Regions from separate parts of the Clostridium sp. MB05 genome, predicted to be linked through region 2. Evidence: riboswitches for the same ligand, from Rfam matches in the RefSeq annotation. Region 2 holds a riboswitch; each other region holds the start of a gene.
What was found. A riboswitch is a leader RNA that binds a small molecule or an ion and turns the genes downstream of it on or off. The one in region 2 is predicted to bind lysine.
Positions count from the first base shown of each region.

Region 1 (5,691 bases), 450 kb from region 2:
AAAAAAATATGATGTATTTATTGTAGAAGATGACTATTTAGCTGACTTAGAAAAAAATTCAAAAGCTGATCCATTATATGCTTATGATAATTTTTCTCATGTTATTTACTTAAAAAGCTATTCAAAAATTATATTTCCTGGATTAAGAATAGGAGTTGCTATCATTCCTGATGCTATTAAAAATGATTTTGGTAAATATAAAAAGCTTATAGATGTAGATAGTCCTATGCTCTCTCAAGCTGCATTAGAAATCTATATAAAAAGTGGTATGTTTGAGCGTCATAAACAAAAAATTAAAACCTCTTATTCTTTAAGAAGTACTTGCTTAAATTCAACGCTAGAGCATCAATATAAATATTACAGTGATATTTTTAAGTATCATTCTAATGAAAATCAATGTATTCATACCTATATAACTTTTAACGATAAAGTAAATAGGGAGCACCTTTTAAGTAATCTAAAAAAGAAATCTATCATAGTTGCTACTGAGCAAGGTCATTATTTAGATACTTTTCAGAAAGAAAAGATTTTGAAATTAAATGTGACAAACGTAAGAGAAGATCTTATTGAAAATGCTGTTATAGATATAATTCAAGAAATAAAAAATATGAAAATTTAAGTTATCATAAATAAATATACATTATTCTATAATTAAAACAAGTTAATATATAGACATATTAAAAACTATAATAAATTAAATTTATTATAGTTTAATGAAATGTTTTTCTTATAAAAAATCGCTACTATCAAAATTATTTTGACAGTAGCGATTTTTATATATTATTTAATGTACGTTTTAAAAATTCACGAGTACGCTCTTTAGTTGGATTATTGAATATTTTTTCTGGAGTGCCTTCTTCCTCAATAACTCCATTATTCATAAATACTACACGATCAGATACTTCTTTTGCAAATCCCATTTCATGTGTTACTACTAGCATTGTAAGACCGCTCTCAGCAAGTTCTTTCATAACCTTTAAAACTTCTCCTACCATTTCTGGATCAAGAGCTGATGTTGGCTCATCAAAAAGAATAACATCTGGTTCCATTGATAATGCCCTTGCAATAGCTACACGTTGCTTTTGTCCTCCAGATAACTGTTTCGGTTTAGCATTAATATAGTTACCCATGCCAACAACTTCTAAATATTTCATTGCCACTTTTTCAGATTCTTCTCTTGAACGCTTTAATACCTTCATTTGTCCTACAACACAATTCTTTAATACATTATGGTTATTAAATAAATTAAATTGTTGAAATACCATACCTAGTTTAGTACGATATTTATATATATTATGGTTATCATCCAAAATATTTTCTTCATTGTAAATTATCTCTCCACCACTTGGTTTTTCTAAAAGATTTATACAACGTAGAAGAGTTGATTTTCCTGACCCAGATGAACCTATTATACAAACAACTTCTCCTTTATTTACTGAAAAGTTAATATCTTTTAATACTTCATGTGTTCCAAAGGATTTATTTAAATGCTTTATATCTATTACTTTTTCCATATTCTCTCCTCCATTAAACTATACTACTACAGTACTTTCTTTTTACGTAGTATATTTTCAGGTGTTTCTACTTGCATTTGATTACCTGCCATAATGTAATTGTCTGGACCATCTATTTTTCTTTCTATAGCTCTTAAAATTCTTGTAATTGTAAATGTCATTACAAAGTAAATTATGCATGATACAAAGAATGACTCAAAATATCTAAAATTATTTCCTGCAATTGATTTAGTTTGGAAAAATAACTCTGATACCGAAATTACATTTAGTACAGATGTATCTTTTATATTTATTACAAATTCATTGCCTGTTGCTGGTAAAATATTACGAATCACTTGTGGTAATACTACATTAATCATTGTTTGAGAATGCGTCATTCCAATGGCTTGAGCCGCTTCGAATTGCCCCTTATCTACTGAAACAATACCGCCTCTAACTATTTCTGACATATATGCACCTGTATTAATAGATACTATAAATAAAGCTGCTACTATTTTATTTATATCTATCCCTAAGAATTGTGCTGATCCATAATAAATTACCATAGCTTGCACAATCATAGGTGTTCCACGGAAAAACTCTATATAAATTGAAAGAATAGCATTAATAAATTTTAAAATTCCTCTTTTAATTCCTCTATCTGGTACTGGAATAGTACGTACAACACCTACTAATAAACCAATTAATGAACCTACTAAAGTACCAACTATAGAAATTAATAATGTCATTCCTGCCCCACGTAAAAACATTGGCCAGTTATTTTCAACAATTCTTATTATCCATTCTATACTCATCTTTTATTCTCCTTATTAAATATAATAAGAGGGAATTGGTTGAATTTAACCAATTCTAACTCTAATATTATTGTGCTGCTGGTTGATTTTTAATAGCATTGTCCATTATTGTTTTTTGTTCTTCTTGTGATACACCAGCTAAAATTTCATTTATTTTTTTAGTTAACTCGCTATTTTTTGCAAGCCCTACTGCTATTGCTGTATCTTCTGGTGATGTTACAAATCCATCTTTGAATTCAATCATTTTAAAGTTTGAATTAGCCATTTGAGCACTTATAGCTTCTGGTCTTTCTGTTACATATCCATCAATTACTCCTGACTCAAGAGCAACCCTCATAGCTGGAAAATTATCCATAGCTGGTTGTATATTTACACCTGGAATTTGATCTATTACTGAATAATGGAATGTATTTAATTGAGCTGTTATTTTAGCTCCTGAAAAATCTTTTAATGAATTAGCATTTTCATAAGCTCCTCCATTTTTAACAAGCATAACCAAATCTGATGTATAATAGTTATCTGAAAAATCAATTGTTTCTTTACGCTTTTCTGTTGGAGACATTCCAGCTATTATTGCATCTATCTTACCTGATGTTAATGCTGGAACTAATCCATCCCACTCTGTTTTAACAATAACTAATTTTTTTCCTAAGCCATCAGCTATTTTTTTTGCAATTTCTACATCATAGCCTCCTGCGTATTCTGCACTTCCATCAATTTTTACTGCACCATTTGAATCATTCATTTGTGTCCAGTTAAATGGTGCATATCCTGCTTCAAGTCCCACCCTAAAGACATCTTCACCTTTATTTCCTGATGATTTTCCTGAGCCACACCCTGTTAGTGTTAACATTGCTGTCAATGATAATGAAATTAATAATGATAGTTTTTTCTTCATAGTAAATCCTCTCCTTTTTTATAATAAAAAAACCAACCTTTACTTAGGTTGGTGCTATCTTAAATATTCGGATAATTAACTATAAAAAAATAACTGAGCAAAGCTCAGGTCTACTTATATAATTAACCTAATCCTCATCTTTCCCATTTGAGATAGCACAACTTAATAAACCGGGACATTTATTAAGACAGTCCTGTAGCTCTTAACTACAGACCCAGCAAGTAATACTGAGAAATATTACAAACTTCGGCAAAATTCCCTTCTCATTAGCATCATCGCCTTCTCAAGCTCCACTAAAAACTGTTAAATTTTGCGCCTCTACCTCACATATAAAAGTGAGGTATTTATTAAATTATATATAGTGTACAATCTTATTTCATTATTGTCAATACCTAAAAAAGAATTTTTTCAATATTTTATTAATTTGAAAATTTAGAACAATATATTATAATTAAAAAATTTAAGAACCCTAAATTTCCTTAGGATTCCTAAACTATATGTTATACATTCTAATTTATATAAAATTTATTATTAAATTTTATATTTTAAATCTTTGAATGAAATTATTAAGCTTCTTTTTTATTCCTCATTTAGCGCCTTTTCAATGAATAATTTAACTATTTCTGGGTCAAACTGAGTTCCAGCATTTTTTCTTATTATTTCAATTGCATCAGATTTGCTTAAGTTTTTCCTATAAGGTCTATCTCTAGTCATAGCATCATAAGCATCAGCCACTGCTATAACCCTAGCTTGCCAAGGTATCTCTTCTCCTTTTAGTCCTTTAGGATATCCCTTTCCATCCCACCTTTCATGATGTGCTAAAGCATACTCTGCAATTGGTGCATATTCATTTAAAGAGCTTAATATCCTATATCCAATTTCAGGATGCCTCTTGATTTCTAGCCACTCAGAATCACTAAGCGAACTAGGTTTATTCAGAATTTTTCCATCAATGGCTATTTTTCCTATATCATGCATCAGTCCTGCCGTTCTAAGCTCTCTTATATTTGCATCACTTAAATTTAAAGTAGATGCTATTAAAGCACATAGTTCTCCGACTCGTATGGAATGCTTCTCTTCTCTTTCATTTTTTTCGTATAAAGTTTTTATTATTACCTCTATAGTCTTATACCTCATACTGGTACTTTCAGATAACTTCCGCCTATACATATAGTCTTCAGCTTTCTTAAATACTGCTAGCATTTCCTCATTCTCTTCTATTTTAGTTTTCCACCCATAAGAAATTGATACATTAATCGAATTAAATTTTTCCTTATCAATAGCACTATTTATTCGATTTAAAATCTTTTCTGTTTCCTCAGAACTAGTTTTAGGCAATATAATTGTAAATTCATCTCCACCTATTCTAGAAATAATATCCTCATTTCTACATTCTTTTTTTATCACCTTAGCAACTTTTTGTAAAAGTTTATCTCCCTCTAAATGACCAAAAGCATCATTAGTTAGTTTTAATCCATTGACATCAATTATAACAAGAGTTATTGGAAGATTACTTTTAGTATCTAACCTCTTTAATTCTTCTTCAAAAAATCTTCTATTATATAATCCAGTTAGTTGGTCATAAAAGCTTAAATATTCAATTTTTTCTTGCCTTTCTTTCTTCTCACTAACATCTCTAAATGCTAACGCTACTCCATTAATAACATCATTTTCACCTTTAATTGGAGCTGCATTATCTTCAATAAATCTTTCTTCTCCATCTTTAGATATTAAAATGGAATTATTACAAAGTTCAACTATATTACCTGTTCTTAGAACATTATATACAGGATTATTACACTTTTCTCTTGTAAATTCATCAATAAGATTAAATACTTCTTCTAATGGTTTACCAACAGCCTCTTCTTGTGTCCATCCCGTTAACTTCTCAGCTATTCTGTTTAATAGCAATATATTCCCATGACTATCAGTAGAAATAACGCCATCACCAATAGAAAGAAGGGTTGTTTTTAAACGTTCTTTTTCATCAAATATTATTTCTTCCATTCTCTTACGTTCTGTAATATCCTCCACAATACCTATTCCCCCTTCAATGCTCTTATCATCTGAAAGTATTGTGGCAAACATCACTCTTACTGATGTTATCTTGTTTCCTGTAAATGACTTGTAATTGCCCTCATAAGTTGTCTCATATCCATGAAGCGCTCTTTTTATTTCTTCTACTAACTTTTCATCTGATAGCTTAAGAGTATTCAACCCTATCAGTGCCTCACGAGATGATCCAATTATTTTTACAAAATTGTCATTACAATCAGTAATAACTCCCCTACTGTCAAAATGGTAAACACCAAGTGGAGAATATTCAAAAATCAAACGATATTTTTCTTCACTTTTCATCAGTTCATTTTCAACTTGCTTTCGATGATTGATATTACTACGAGTCCCACTCATTAATAAAGGCTTACCATTAGAATTCCATGAAGTTATTTTCCCCCTATCTTGTACCCAGATCCAACTACCATCT
Region 1 covers NZ_CP174370.1:56,443-62,133, forward strand. The annotation lists gene ACH36K_RS00350 (PLP-dependent aminotransferase family protein) at 1-619, shown strand, start outside; gene ACH36K_RS00355 (amino acid ABC transporter ATP-binding protein) at 774-1,514, opposite strand; gene ACH36K_RS00360 (amino acid ABC transporter permease) at 1,541-2,308, opposite strand; gene ACH36K_RS00365 (transporter substrate-binding domain-containing protein) at 2,376-3,206, opposite strand; lysine riboswitch at 3,352-3,535, opposite strand; gene ACH36K_RS00370 (PAS domain S-box protein) at 3,786-5,691, opposite strand, start outside.
Region 1: it holds a riboswitch for lysine, as region 2 does, so the genes downstream of both, ACH36K_RS00365 (transporter substrate-binding domain-containing protein) here and ACH36K_RS02490 (Na+/H+ antiporter NhaC family protein) in region 2, are expected to answer to the same signal.

Region 2 (5,691 bases):
TGTTCCACACTTGTAGTCAATACCATATTCCCAAAGAGGTCTTCTTGCTAATATATCTAAGTTCATTCCTGTGGAACCCTTTAAAAATTTAGCTTTACATAAAGCTATATGTCCTTTTAATACTAATGTGAAATCTCTTTTTTCTTCTTCAGATACCTTTCCTAAAATGAAAGTTCTTGTTATATCTGTTGTTCCATCAAGGTATTGTCCGCCAGAATCTAAAAGGAACATACCCTCTTGTCTTAATTCATAATCCGTTGCTTCCGTTGCTGAATAATGCATCATTGCTGCATGCTCCTTATACCCAGCTATAGTAGCAAAGCTATCTCCTTTATAATTTTCTCCTTGTGCTCTAAGGCTAGTTAATCTTTTACTTGCAGATATTTCTGTTATTTTCTCTTTTCCTATATTGTCCTTTAGCCATTTTATAAATCTAACCATGGCAACACCATCTCTAACTTGAGAATTCTCTATATTGTTTATTTCAACTTCATTTTTTATTGCCTTTAGTCTTGTTGTTATATTAACTTCATCTATTATTTCTATATCTTTACTTAAACATGAATATATTTTAGCATTCAATTTATTAGGATCTATTATAGTTGTTTCATTTATTAATTTAACATGATTTCCTATTTCATCATAATCATATATGTTAAATCCCTGAGATATTAAACTTTCCTTTGTTATATCATCAACCTTTTGCTTATCTATATATAAATTAGCATACTTTTCATTAACAATAATGTATGAAAGTGCTACAGGATTAAACTTAACATCATTTCCTCTTATATTGCATAACCAGGCTATATCATCTAAAGATGATATTATATAATTTTTAGCCTTTTTTTCTCCCATATGGCTTCTCACTTCTTCTAACTTCTTTGAAGAAGACTTACCTGAATATACCTCATCATGTATAAATATTTTATTTTTAGGAAGTTCGCTTCTTGTTAACCAAACTTCTTTTAACAAATCATTATCCATATTTATATGGAATCCAACATTTTTTGCTATCTTTAAGAAGCTCTTATATTGATTTACCGAAAATAATCTTCCATCAAATCCTAATACTTCTCCTGATTTAATATTTTTTTCAATCCACTCTTCAATAGTTGGATATCCTATCGTCCTCATTTTCATAAGTGATATTCCACTTCCAATTAATTCTTTATCAGCCTGAATAAAGTACCTTCCATCAGTCCATAAATAAGCAGAGCTTAACCCCACTAAAAGAGTACCTGCTGAGCCAGTAAAACCTGATATAAACTCTCTTCCTTTAAAATAGTCAGATACATATTCACTCTGATGAGAATCACTACTTGGAATAATATAGTAGTCAATATTTTTTATTTTCATTACTTCCCTAAGTTTAGCTAAATTGCTCATATTAAATGCCCCCTTAATAATTTTATATTTATAATTATACCCTATATACTTTATGAGATTCCATATATTCACTTAATTCTAAATATATTATATTTTCTGAAAACTCGTTGATTTACCTAAGTTTTTTATATATAATCTAAATGATGTATAAAAAAGGGGGAGCTTACATGGGAGACTTATTAAAATTTAAAAACTTTATAATTGAAGCGAAGAAAAATACTTATGCTTCAGGTGCTAAAAAAGAAACACCTTCTAGGCCAAACTCAAAGGACTATGCCTATAAAAAATTTAATTACTATTATCTAGATAGCCATCTAGGTGATAGAGAATTTATAGGAGAGGAATTAGTTTGGGAAAACGAAAAGGTTTCCTGGGGAATGAATTATAAAGGACAAGTTCTTGTTGATGAATTACCTTCAGGATTTAATAAATTTTTAAAGAAATCTTTAAAAAATGTATCCGATGATTGTCCGTTTAGAGGACCTAAATATTTTAAAGAAGATGATTTTACATATCAATGCAATTGGGATGGTGATTTAGCTTCTTTTAATGGAGTTGAATCAATATCACATAATGGAATTGAAATATTTAAGCTCTACTTTCATGGTGGAAGTCTAAAATAAATATCATTTGTTTTAAAGTAAAAGAAGCTTTACAAATAACTAAATTTATTTGTAAAGCTTCTTTTCATACTCTTAATATTTATAAGTATATATAAATATCCATTAATAATTATAACCTAAATATATCTTATTATTATTTTGCTTCTTCTACACTCTTACCTAATATTTGGATTCCTATATATACTGCTAATATAGATATAGGTAGTACAATATACCAAGCTAATCCAAAACCCGCTGGAATATATCCAAATAAAATTGTAATTGCAGCTATAAATAGTGAATACCACATTTGAGTGTTAACATGAGCAATATGATTACAACCTGCTCCCATTGATGAAAGTATTGTAGTATCTGATATTGGTGAACAGTGATCTCCAAAAATAGCTCCAGTTAAAACAGCACTTGTACTAACTATTACATAGCTCATATCTGGATTCATTGAATAAGCTAGTGGAATTGCAAGTGGCATTAGTATTCCCATTGTTCCATAAGCCGTTCCTGTTGCAAAAGAAATAACTGCACCTAATGTAAATATTAAACTTGGAAGCAAGAAATTTGGTAGTGATCCTGAAAGTAATGAAACTAGATATTTAGCAGTTCCTAAATCCTTTATTACAGAACTTAGTGACCAAGCTAATAATAAAATTACTCCTGTTATAAGTAATGGTTTCATACCATCTATCCATGTTTCTATAGCTTCAGAAACAGTAAATATCTTCTTAGATACTCCCATTATAATTGATACTATACTTGCTATTAATGCTGATTGGAATAATGCTACTGATGCATCTGATGCACTAAATGCTTCTTGTATAGCCTTAAATGATATTGGTGAATTAGTCATTATATTTTGAAGGGCAACATCTTCACCACCCATTATTACTGTATAACCACTAAAATAGAAACATATTAATGAAGTTATAACCAAAACACCTATTGGTATTATAGCATTCCATATACTTAACTCTACACCTTCTTTTGGTTCAAGGTCTGAATGATCTAAGTTAGAATCTGATGCAACTTCATCAACATTAGAGTTTAACCCTCTTTTTCTTGCCTCTACTTCCGCCTTATACATAGGACCAAAATCCTTTAATAAAACTGAAGTAATAAATACAAAAACTAATATTAGTATATTATAAAATCTATATGGTATAGTTTGTAAAAACACTCCAAAAGCATCAACTTCTTGCCCTATTCCATTTATAAAAGCATCATTTATTAGCCCTACTTCTAATCCTATCCAAGTAGATACAATAGCTAAGCCTGCTATTGGTGCTGCTGTTGCATCTATTATAAAGGCTAGTCTTTCTCTTGATATTTTCATCTTATCTGATACTGGCTTCATTATAGGACCGACTATTAATGAATTTGCATAGTCATCAAAAAATACAGCTAACCCTAATAACAATGTAACTAATTGTGTGCTTCTAGCATTCTTAGCCCTTCTTGCTAATGCTTCTGCAACAGCCTTAGCTCCCCCCATTTTAGCAACTAAGTGTATAACTCCCCCTATAACTAATACCTGAAGAATTATACCTGCATTCCATGGATCAGATAATGAGTTTAAAACTCTAGATACAAAATCTAAAAAAGATTGTGTAACTGCTCCAAGAAAAGTATTATCAACTAATTGAACTAAAAATGTACCTGATAAAGTTCCGATAAACAAAGATATAATAACATTCTTTGTTATAAATGCTAAAACTATTGCTACCACCGGCGGTATCAAAGTTAATAATCCATAATGATTTGCATTAGATGTAGATTGATCTACCTCTGCTGCGAAAACTATTGATGTTGACATTAAAATCATCATCATAGTCATTAATATTAATCTTAGATTTCTTTTATTATTCATAATGCTCCCCCTATATATTTCATGAATAATTTAAGGGCAGAAATTAAAAAGAGCCTTGAGTTCTCACTCAAGGCTATAGATACACTTTAATTAATATTCTAAATAAAGTTAAAAATCCTCAAGCGATAGCTCACCACAAATTAAGTTTGTGACAGTGTTACACATATTTTGTGAAACCCCAGCCATATGATATTAAAGCATTAATCATACGCTTCGGCGATAATTCCTTTTCTATTAAATCAAAGTGCTTACCTCATTAATAGTACTATTAATTATCGCGCCTCTACCCTTGTCGTTATTCATATTTAATTTATAGGATTATTATACAATTTTTCACTAGTTAAATCAACCTTTAATCCCAGGCTTAATTCTCTTTAACTTATCTATTAGCCATAAATTCTTCTATTTCCTCTACTGTCTTGATCATTTCTTTAGTTAATACTTCATTTCCGTTATCTGTTATTAAAATATCATCTTCTATTCTTATTCCTATACCTTCATTTTCTATGTATATTCCAGGCTCAACAGTATATACCATTCCAGCTTCAAAGGTTACATCCCTATTTTCTAACTCTATATCATGAGTATCCATACCCAAGCTATGACCTATACTATGATAATAAAATTGAGATACATCTTCCTTTTTAGAAATTAATCCAAGAGATATACATTCCTCTGCAACCCACTCTTTAGCCTTATTATTTAAATCTATGAATTTAACTCCTGGCTTCATTTCTTTAATAACTTTTTCATTTACTCTAAGAACTGCATTATAAACTTCTTTTTGTCTTTCAGTAAACTTTCCATTAATAGGGAAGGTTCTTGATATATCACCATTATAATATTTATATTGAGCACCTAAATCAAATAATATTAAGTCCCCATCCCTTAATTCTGAGTCGTTATTTACATAATGTAAAACGGTTGCATTTTTCCCTGCTGCTGCAATAGTTTTAAATGCAAAGTCTTTTACACCATTTTTCTTACAAATAAAATCAAAGTAAGCTTCAAGTTCGTACTCTTTTATGCCCGGCTTAGAATTTTTCATTAATTCTTTTACACCTTCTATAGTAATTTCTATAGCTTTCTTAATCCTACTAATTTCTTCTTCAGTTTTTATAAGTCTTAAATTTCCTATAATCTTATATGCATTTTTAACACTTACATTATAATATTTTTTCTTAATTTCATTTATATACTTATATGATGGATTATCTTTTTCTAAATCTAAATATATATTTATTTCTTCTTTATTAATTAATATTTTTTCTATAAACCCGTTAAAATCACCTAAGTACTTAACATCTTCTATACCACAAATATCTAATACTTCTTCTTTTCTAATAGTTTTACCTTCCCATTTTTCTGTAATAGGATTTATCTCTTTTATAAATAGATGTTCATTAGTTTTTCCATTCATTTTCGATAAAACTAAAATATGCTTTTCTTCATCTATTCCTGTTAAATAATAAAAATTTCTATTTGGTGTAAAAGGATATTTTTCGTCTGCAGTTTTCTTTGGCGAATTACCTGCAAATAATATTAATAAAGAATTATCTTTAATGTTTTCTAAAACCTTATTTCTATTATTCTTATAAAACTCTTTATTCATAAATTCACTCCCTCTTATTTATTCCATAGCTAACACTTTAACACTGACTACATTTGCTAACCCTCTTAAAGTATTAACTAAGTGCTTTAAATCTTTTTTCATATTAGATATATCTAATGTTATGGTTACATTTGCAGCCATATTTATAGGTATATCTTGATTTATTGTTAGTATATTTCCCTTATTAAAAGCTATACAATCTAAAA
Region 2 covers NZ_CP174370.1:503,188-508,878, reverse strand. The annotation lists gene ACH36K_RS02500 (aminopeptidase P family protein) at 1-1,389, opposite strand, end outside; gene ACH36K_RS02495 (DUF5680 domain-containing protein) at 1,557-2,012, shown strand; gene ACH36K_RS02490 (Na+/H+ antiporter NhaC family protein) at 2,146-3,873, opposite strand; lysine riboswitch at 3,992-4,167, opposite strand; gene ACH36K_RS02485 (aminopeptidase P family protein) at 4,253-5,485, opposite strand; gene ACH36K_RS02480 (ACT domain-containing protein) at 5,504-5,691, opposite strand, start outside.

Region 3 (5,691 bases), 1.2 Mb from region 2:
AGTTATATAACCGATTTCGTCTAAGGGAACTTCTATTACAAACTTTTTATCTATTATACTAGCTACTTCCATTGCTACTATAAATTCTCTAGCATACTCGCCTCTAATAAAGTTTAGTTTAGGATGAAATATCTTAACACCTTTCCTTATTCGCTCTAGGCTACCTTGAATATGAAGGGCTAACCCAAAATAAACTTTTTCATCGTAATCCCTATTTAATTTTTTTGATGCATATAAAAGAATTTCTTCAACTAAATTAACTATTTCAACATCAACAACTTTTGATATTTCTTCTTTTCTAAATCTTTCTGGCAAATCTCGTATATATTTTCTGAAATATTTTTCTATATCTATATTTAATATTTCATCTATTTCTTTTTCTTCTATTCCATCTTTTCTTAACTCTTCTATTTTTTGCTCTATTCTATCATAAAACATAGTTCCATCTTTAAATTCTTCTAAACCTGTTTTATCTTCAATTAAAGCAATTTTATCTTTATATGAAAACTTAAGCACATCTCCCATATTACTTAATATCTCATCAACTTCATCCCTATATTCCTGTAACTTCATAAGTCCCACTTTCACTCGTTGATGCAAATCTTCTTGATCTACCAATATATAATCTTTATTTTTTGCTTTATATTTCAAAAAGGCTCTTGCACATGAAAGTTGAATATCACTTTTTAACTGTCCTATATTATTAGGACAATCATATAATAAAAATGATATTAAAGCACTTTTATTGAAATAAATACTTTTTGATACTCTTTGCGATTCAATTTCTATAAATTCCCTTAATAAGTAATATCTTTCCTTTATATTTTTTTCTTTTAAGGATGGTAACGTTATAACCATTGGTATTCTTCTACTAAAGGTTTTAAGTAAAAATGATTGAGGATCCTCAGTTGTAGCTGCAATGATTTGTGCTTCTACATGAACTAATTTTTCTGTATCACCTAAAACTCTAAAATAACCTTTATCAATATATGTAAATAACATTTCTTGACCTTGTGGAGATAATCTATGAATTTCATCTAAAAATAATATTCCCCCATTTGCTTTCTTTAGTAAACCATCTCTATCAGAATCTGCACCTGTATAAGCACCTTTCTTAACACCAAATATTTGTGCTATAACTAGTTGTGGATTATCTGCATAATCAGCACAGTTAAATCTTACAAAAGGTGCTTCATCATTTATAACTTTAGACTCAATTGCAAAATTATACATAGCTTCTGCAAACATAGATTTACCAACACCAGTTTCCCCTAAAATTAAAGTGTGTAATCCTCTTGGGGGATATAAAATTGCTGCCTTGGCTTGTTGAATCGGAATCTGCAAACTTAATTTTGCACCAACTAATGTGTCTAGACTATTTCTTTTTTTCTCTTTTACGACTTTCTTATTTTCTTTTGATTTAGATACTTCAGTTCTTACTATAGAACTATATTTTACTGGATGGCCATCTATTTTATCAACTACACCATCTTTATAAAGCTGATTTAAATATCTGCTTACATTAGCCCTATCTAAGTTCATAAAAGCACTAAGCTCGCTTGCTGTTATTCCTTTTTTACTTTTCATTTCTAACCGCTTTAAAGCATCATAAACTTCATTTATCTTACTCATATTTTTTAATATCACCCCAATGTAAACATTTATTTGCTATTAATTTTAACATACATTTATTTTTTTTTACATTAGTAAAATTTTTTAATTCAAAATAAAAACCCTTCTAAAATTTTAGAGGGTTTTTTTCTAATATTTATAATTTAGTTTAAATTGCTTTTATTCTTATGGTAATTATATATATAGAATGGCACTCCTAATAACATAAGTATAAATCCCCACATTACAATTTCTGCTCCTGAACCATATATTGTCCATAATGTATATATAAATGCTAGTAATGGAATTATTCCTTTTTTAATGAAAATTTGTAAATTAAACTCACTTGACTCTCTAAACATAATCATCATTTCTGCTGCTGCAGTTAATAAATATATTGGCAAAAATGCTAGCGTTGCTAATATAGTTATAAATGTAAATGCTGAAACCATACTTTTTTGGTAATTCATTATTAAAAGTATATTAACTAATATGGATCCAATTATTAAAGCATTAGCTGGAGTTGAATATTTAGGATGTAATTTCCCAAAACATTTAGGAAATACACCATCTTCTCCTGCTGCATAAGCAACTCGTGCAGTTGATAATAACCACCCAATAGTTGTTCCTAAAATACATATAACTACTGAAATTGCTAATGGCTTTCCAATTGATGTTCCTAAAATTTTAGTTAATATATCAGTAAGCGGTGCAGAACTTGAAGCTAATTCTTTGTTAGACATTACCCCCATACTAGCAACACTTATTAATATGTATATTACTGCTGATATTAGCATTCCATAAATAGTGCTTTTCTTAACATTTTTTTCTGGATTACTAATTTCTCCTGCAGTTACTGTGGCACTTTCTAAACCTACAAATGCCCATAAAGTTGATGTTGCCGCAAGAGGTATTGAATTTACTCCCTTTCCTTCTGGCATTAAAGGCAATAAATTGGAACTATCAAAATTTAAAAATGCTATGACTATAAACAATGCGAAAAATACAATTTTAAATACAGTTACAAATGATTGAACCTTTCCAGCTTTTTTTACTCCAACAATGTTTATAAATGTAAATATCCATAAGATAGAACTTGTATAAATTATTGATATTAGTGGATTATTTAGTGCTGGAATTATAGCTGCACTATAACTTGCCAATGCTACTATTATAGCTGCATTTCCTATCCATGAACCATTCCAATAAAGCCAAGCGCTTAAAAATCCTGCAAATTCTCCAAAAGCTTCTTTTGTGTATTGATAAGCTCCTCCAGTAGATGGATACTTTGAACCTAAATTAGCAAAGGATATAGCTATTAAAATAGATCCTATAGTTGTTATTACCCATGCAATAATAGTTGCCATTGGACCTGATAATTCTGCTAATGTAGCAGGTAACATAAAAACTCCTGAGCCTATCATATTTCCACAAACAAGCATTGTAGCCATAAATAAAGTGATTTCTTTTTTCATATGTTTCTTTTCCATTTTTTTCTCCTAAAAAAAGTAAGCTCAAAGATTATTCTTTGAGCTTATATTTATTGCAAACTTTAGACAATAATAAAGATAGCTCTCCACAAAAATATTGTGGCAGTTTTGTATATATTTTATACAATCCCAGCATATAACCTTTAAGCTAAGCTATATACTTCGGCAATAACCCCTTTCATATTAAATCATAGTGCTTACCTCATTAATATTACTTTTAGCTATTGCAGCCTCTACCAATAAAATATTAAATTTCCTTCTTAATTCTATCAAAATTTATATATATGTCAAGGAAATATCAAATATTTATACATTTGCCTTAAACTTTCTAAGCCTTAAGGCATTTAATAATACTGATACTGAGCTTAAACTCATTGCTCCTGCTGCTATCATAGGATTTAATAATGGTCCACCAAACACATGAAGAATTCCCATTGCTACTGGTATTCCTAGTACATTATAAGCAAATGCCCAAAATAAATTTTGCTTTATATTATTAATAGTTGCTTTACTTAATTGAATAGCCTTTATAACATCTATTAAATCACTCTTCATTAAAACTATATCTGCCGACTCTATTGCTACATCTGTACCTGATCCTATTGCAATTCCTACATCTGCTTGAACTAATGCTGGGGCATCATTTATACCATCTCCCACCATAGCAACCTTCTTATTTTCGCCTTGTAACTTTTTAACTTCATTTGCTTTATCTTCTGGTAGTACTTCTGCTAAAACTATATCTATTCCAACTTCTTTTGCAATTGCTTTAGCTGTTTTTTCATTATCACCAGTAATCATAGCCACTTTTATTCCCATACTATGAATTGCTTTTATTGCCTTTTTACTATTTTCTTTCACAGTATCAGCTACTGCTACAATTCCTTGGATTTTATTTTCTACTGCTAAGAACATAGGTGTTTTACCTTCTTCTGCTAACTTATTTGATTTCTCTTCTAAATCTTCTAAGTTTATTCCCCTATCCTTCATTAACTTTTTATTTCCTAAAAGAATATTTTCATTTTCTATTTTAACTTCTATTCCATGTCCTGGTATTGCCTTAAAACCATTTATTCCTTTTAGTTTGAGACCTTTATCTTCAGCTTCTTTAACTATTGCCTCACCTAATGGATGCTCTGATCCTTTTTCAGCACTAGCTGCTAAAATTAAAATTTCTTTTTCACTTATATCCTTTGTTATTATATTAGTTACTTTAGGCTTTCCTTCTGTTATAGTTCCTGTCTTATCAAATACAATAGTCTCAACTTTATATGCAGTTTCTAACGCTTCTCCACCTTTTATAAGAACTCCATTTTCAGCTCCCTTGCCTGTTCCTACCATTATTGCAGTAGGTGTTGCTAATCCAAGTGCACATGGACAGGCAATAACTAGTACTGATATAAATATAGTTAGTGAAAATACTGCTGACTCTCCTGATATATACCATCCTAATGCAGCTATAATGGCTAATATAATTACAGTTGGTACAAAATATGCTGATATTACGTCTGCAAGTTTTGCAATTGGCGCTTTTGTTCCTTGAGCATCTTCAACTAATTTAATTATTTGTGCAAGAGCAGTATCATCCCCTACCTTAGTAGCCTTATATTTAATAAATCCTGTTTTATTTATACTTGCTCCAATAACTTTGCTTCCTATACTCTTTTCCACCGGAATACTTTCACCTGTAAGCATAGACTCATCTATTGATGTATTTCCCTCTATAACCTCTCCATCAACAGGTAACTTTTCACCTGGTTTTACTAATACAACGTCTCCTACTATTACTTCTTCAATAGGAACAGTAATTTCATTACCACTTCTAATAATGTTTGCAGTTTTAGGCGCTAATCCCATAAGTTTCTTAATTGCCTCAGATGTTTTTCCTTTTGATACAGCTTCTAAATATTTTCCTAAAGTTATTAATGCAAGTATTACTGCTGCTGATTCAAAATATAAATGCATTGCATAATCATGATCACCTAGATTTATTTTATATATAGCAAATAACCCATAAATCACTGCTGCTGAGGTTCCTATTGATATTAACGAATCCATGTTAGGACTCAGTTTAAATAAGTTTTTAAATCCTATTAAATAGAATTTATATCCTACTATCATAACCGGTATAGTTAATAATAATTGCGTTATTGCAAAATTTAAAGGATTCATCATAGGATCTATAATTTTCGGCAAATGCATTCCTACCATGTGTCCCATTGATATTATTAGTAATGGAACTGTAAATACTAAGGATAATACAAATCTATACCAGAGCTTTTTATAATCTGGAATTTTATTTGAGGAACTCTCCTTTTTCTCTTCTATAATTAATTTATATCCCGCTTTTTCTACTATGCTTTTTATATCTTTGATAGATATTTTATTTTCATCAAAGCTTATATTAAGCTTTTCAGTAGCAAAATTCACAGATGAACCTAATACACCATCAGCTTTTTTAGTAACTCTTTCCACTCTATTTGCACAAGCTGAACAAGTCATTCCCTCCACTTTAAAACTATAGCTCTTAGTCTTCTTTTCTACACTATATCCAGCTTTTTCAACTGCTTTCTCAATGTCCGAGCTATTT
Region 3 covers NZ_CP174370.1:1,730,263-1,735,953, reverse strand. The annotation lists gene ACH36K_RS08060 (sigma 54-interacting transcriptional regulator) at 1-1,632, opposite strand, end outside; gene ACH36K_RS08055 (APC family permease) at 1,776-3,101, opposite strand; lysine riboswitch at 3,173-3,345, opposite strand; gene ACH36K_RS08050 (heavy metal translocating P-type ATPase) at 3,408-5,691, opposite strand, start outside.
Region 3: it holds a riboswitch for lysine, as region 2 does, so the genes downstream of both, ACH36K_RS08055 (APC family permease) here and ACH36K_RS02490 (Na+/H+ antiporter NhaC family protein) in region 2, are expected to answer to the same signal.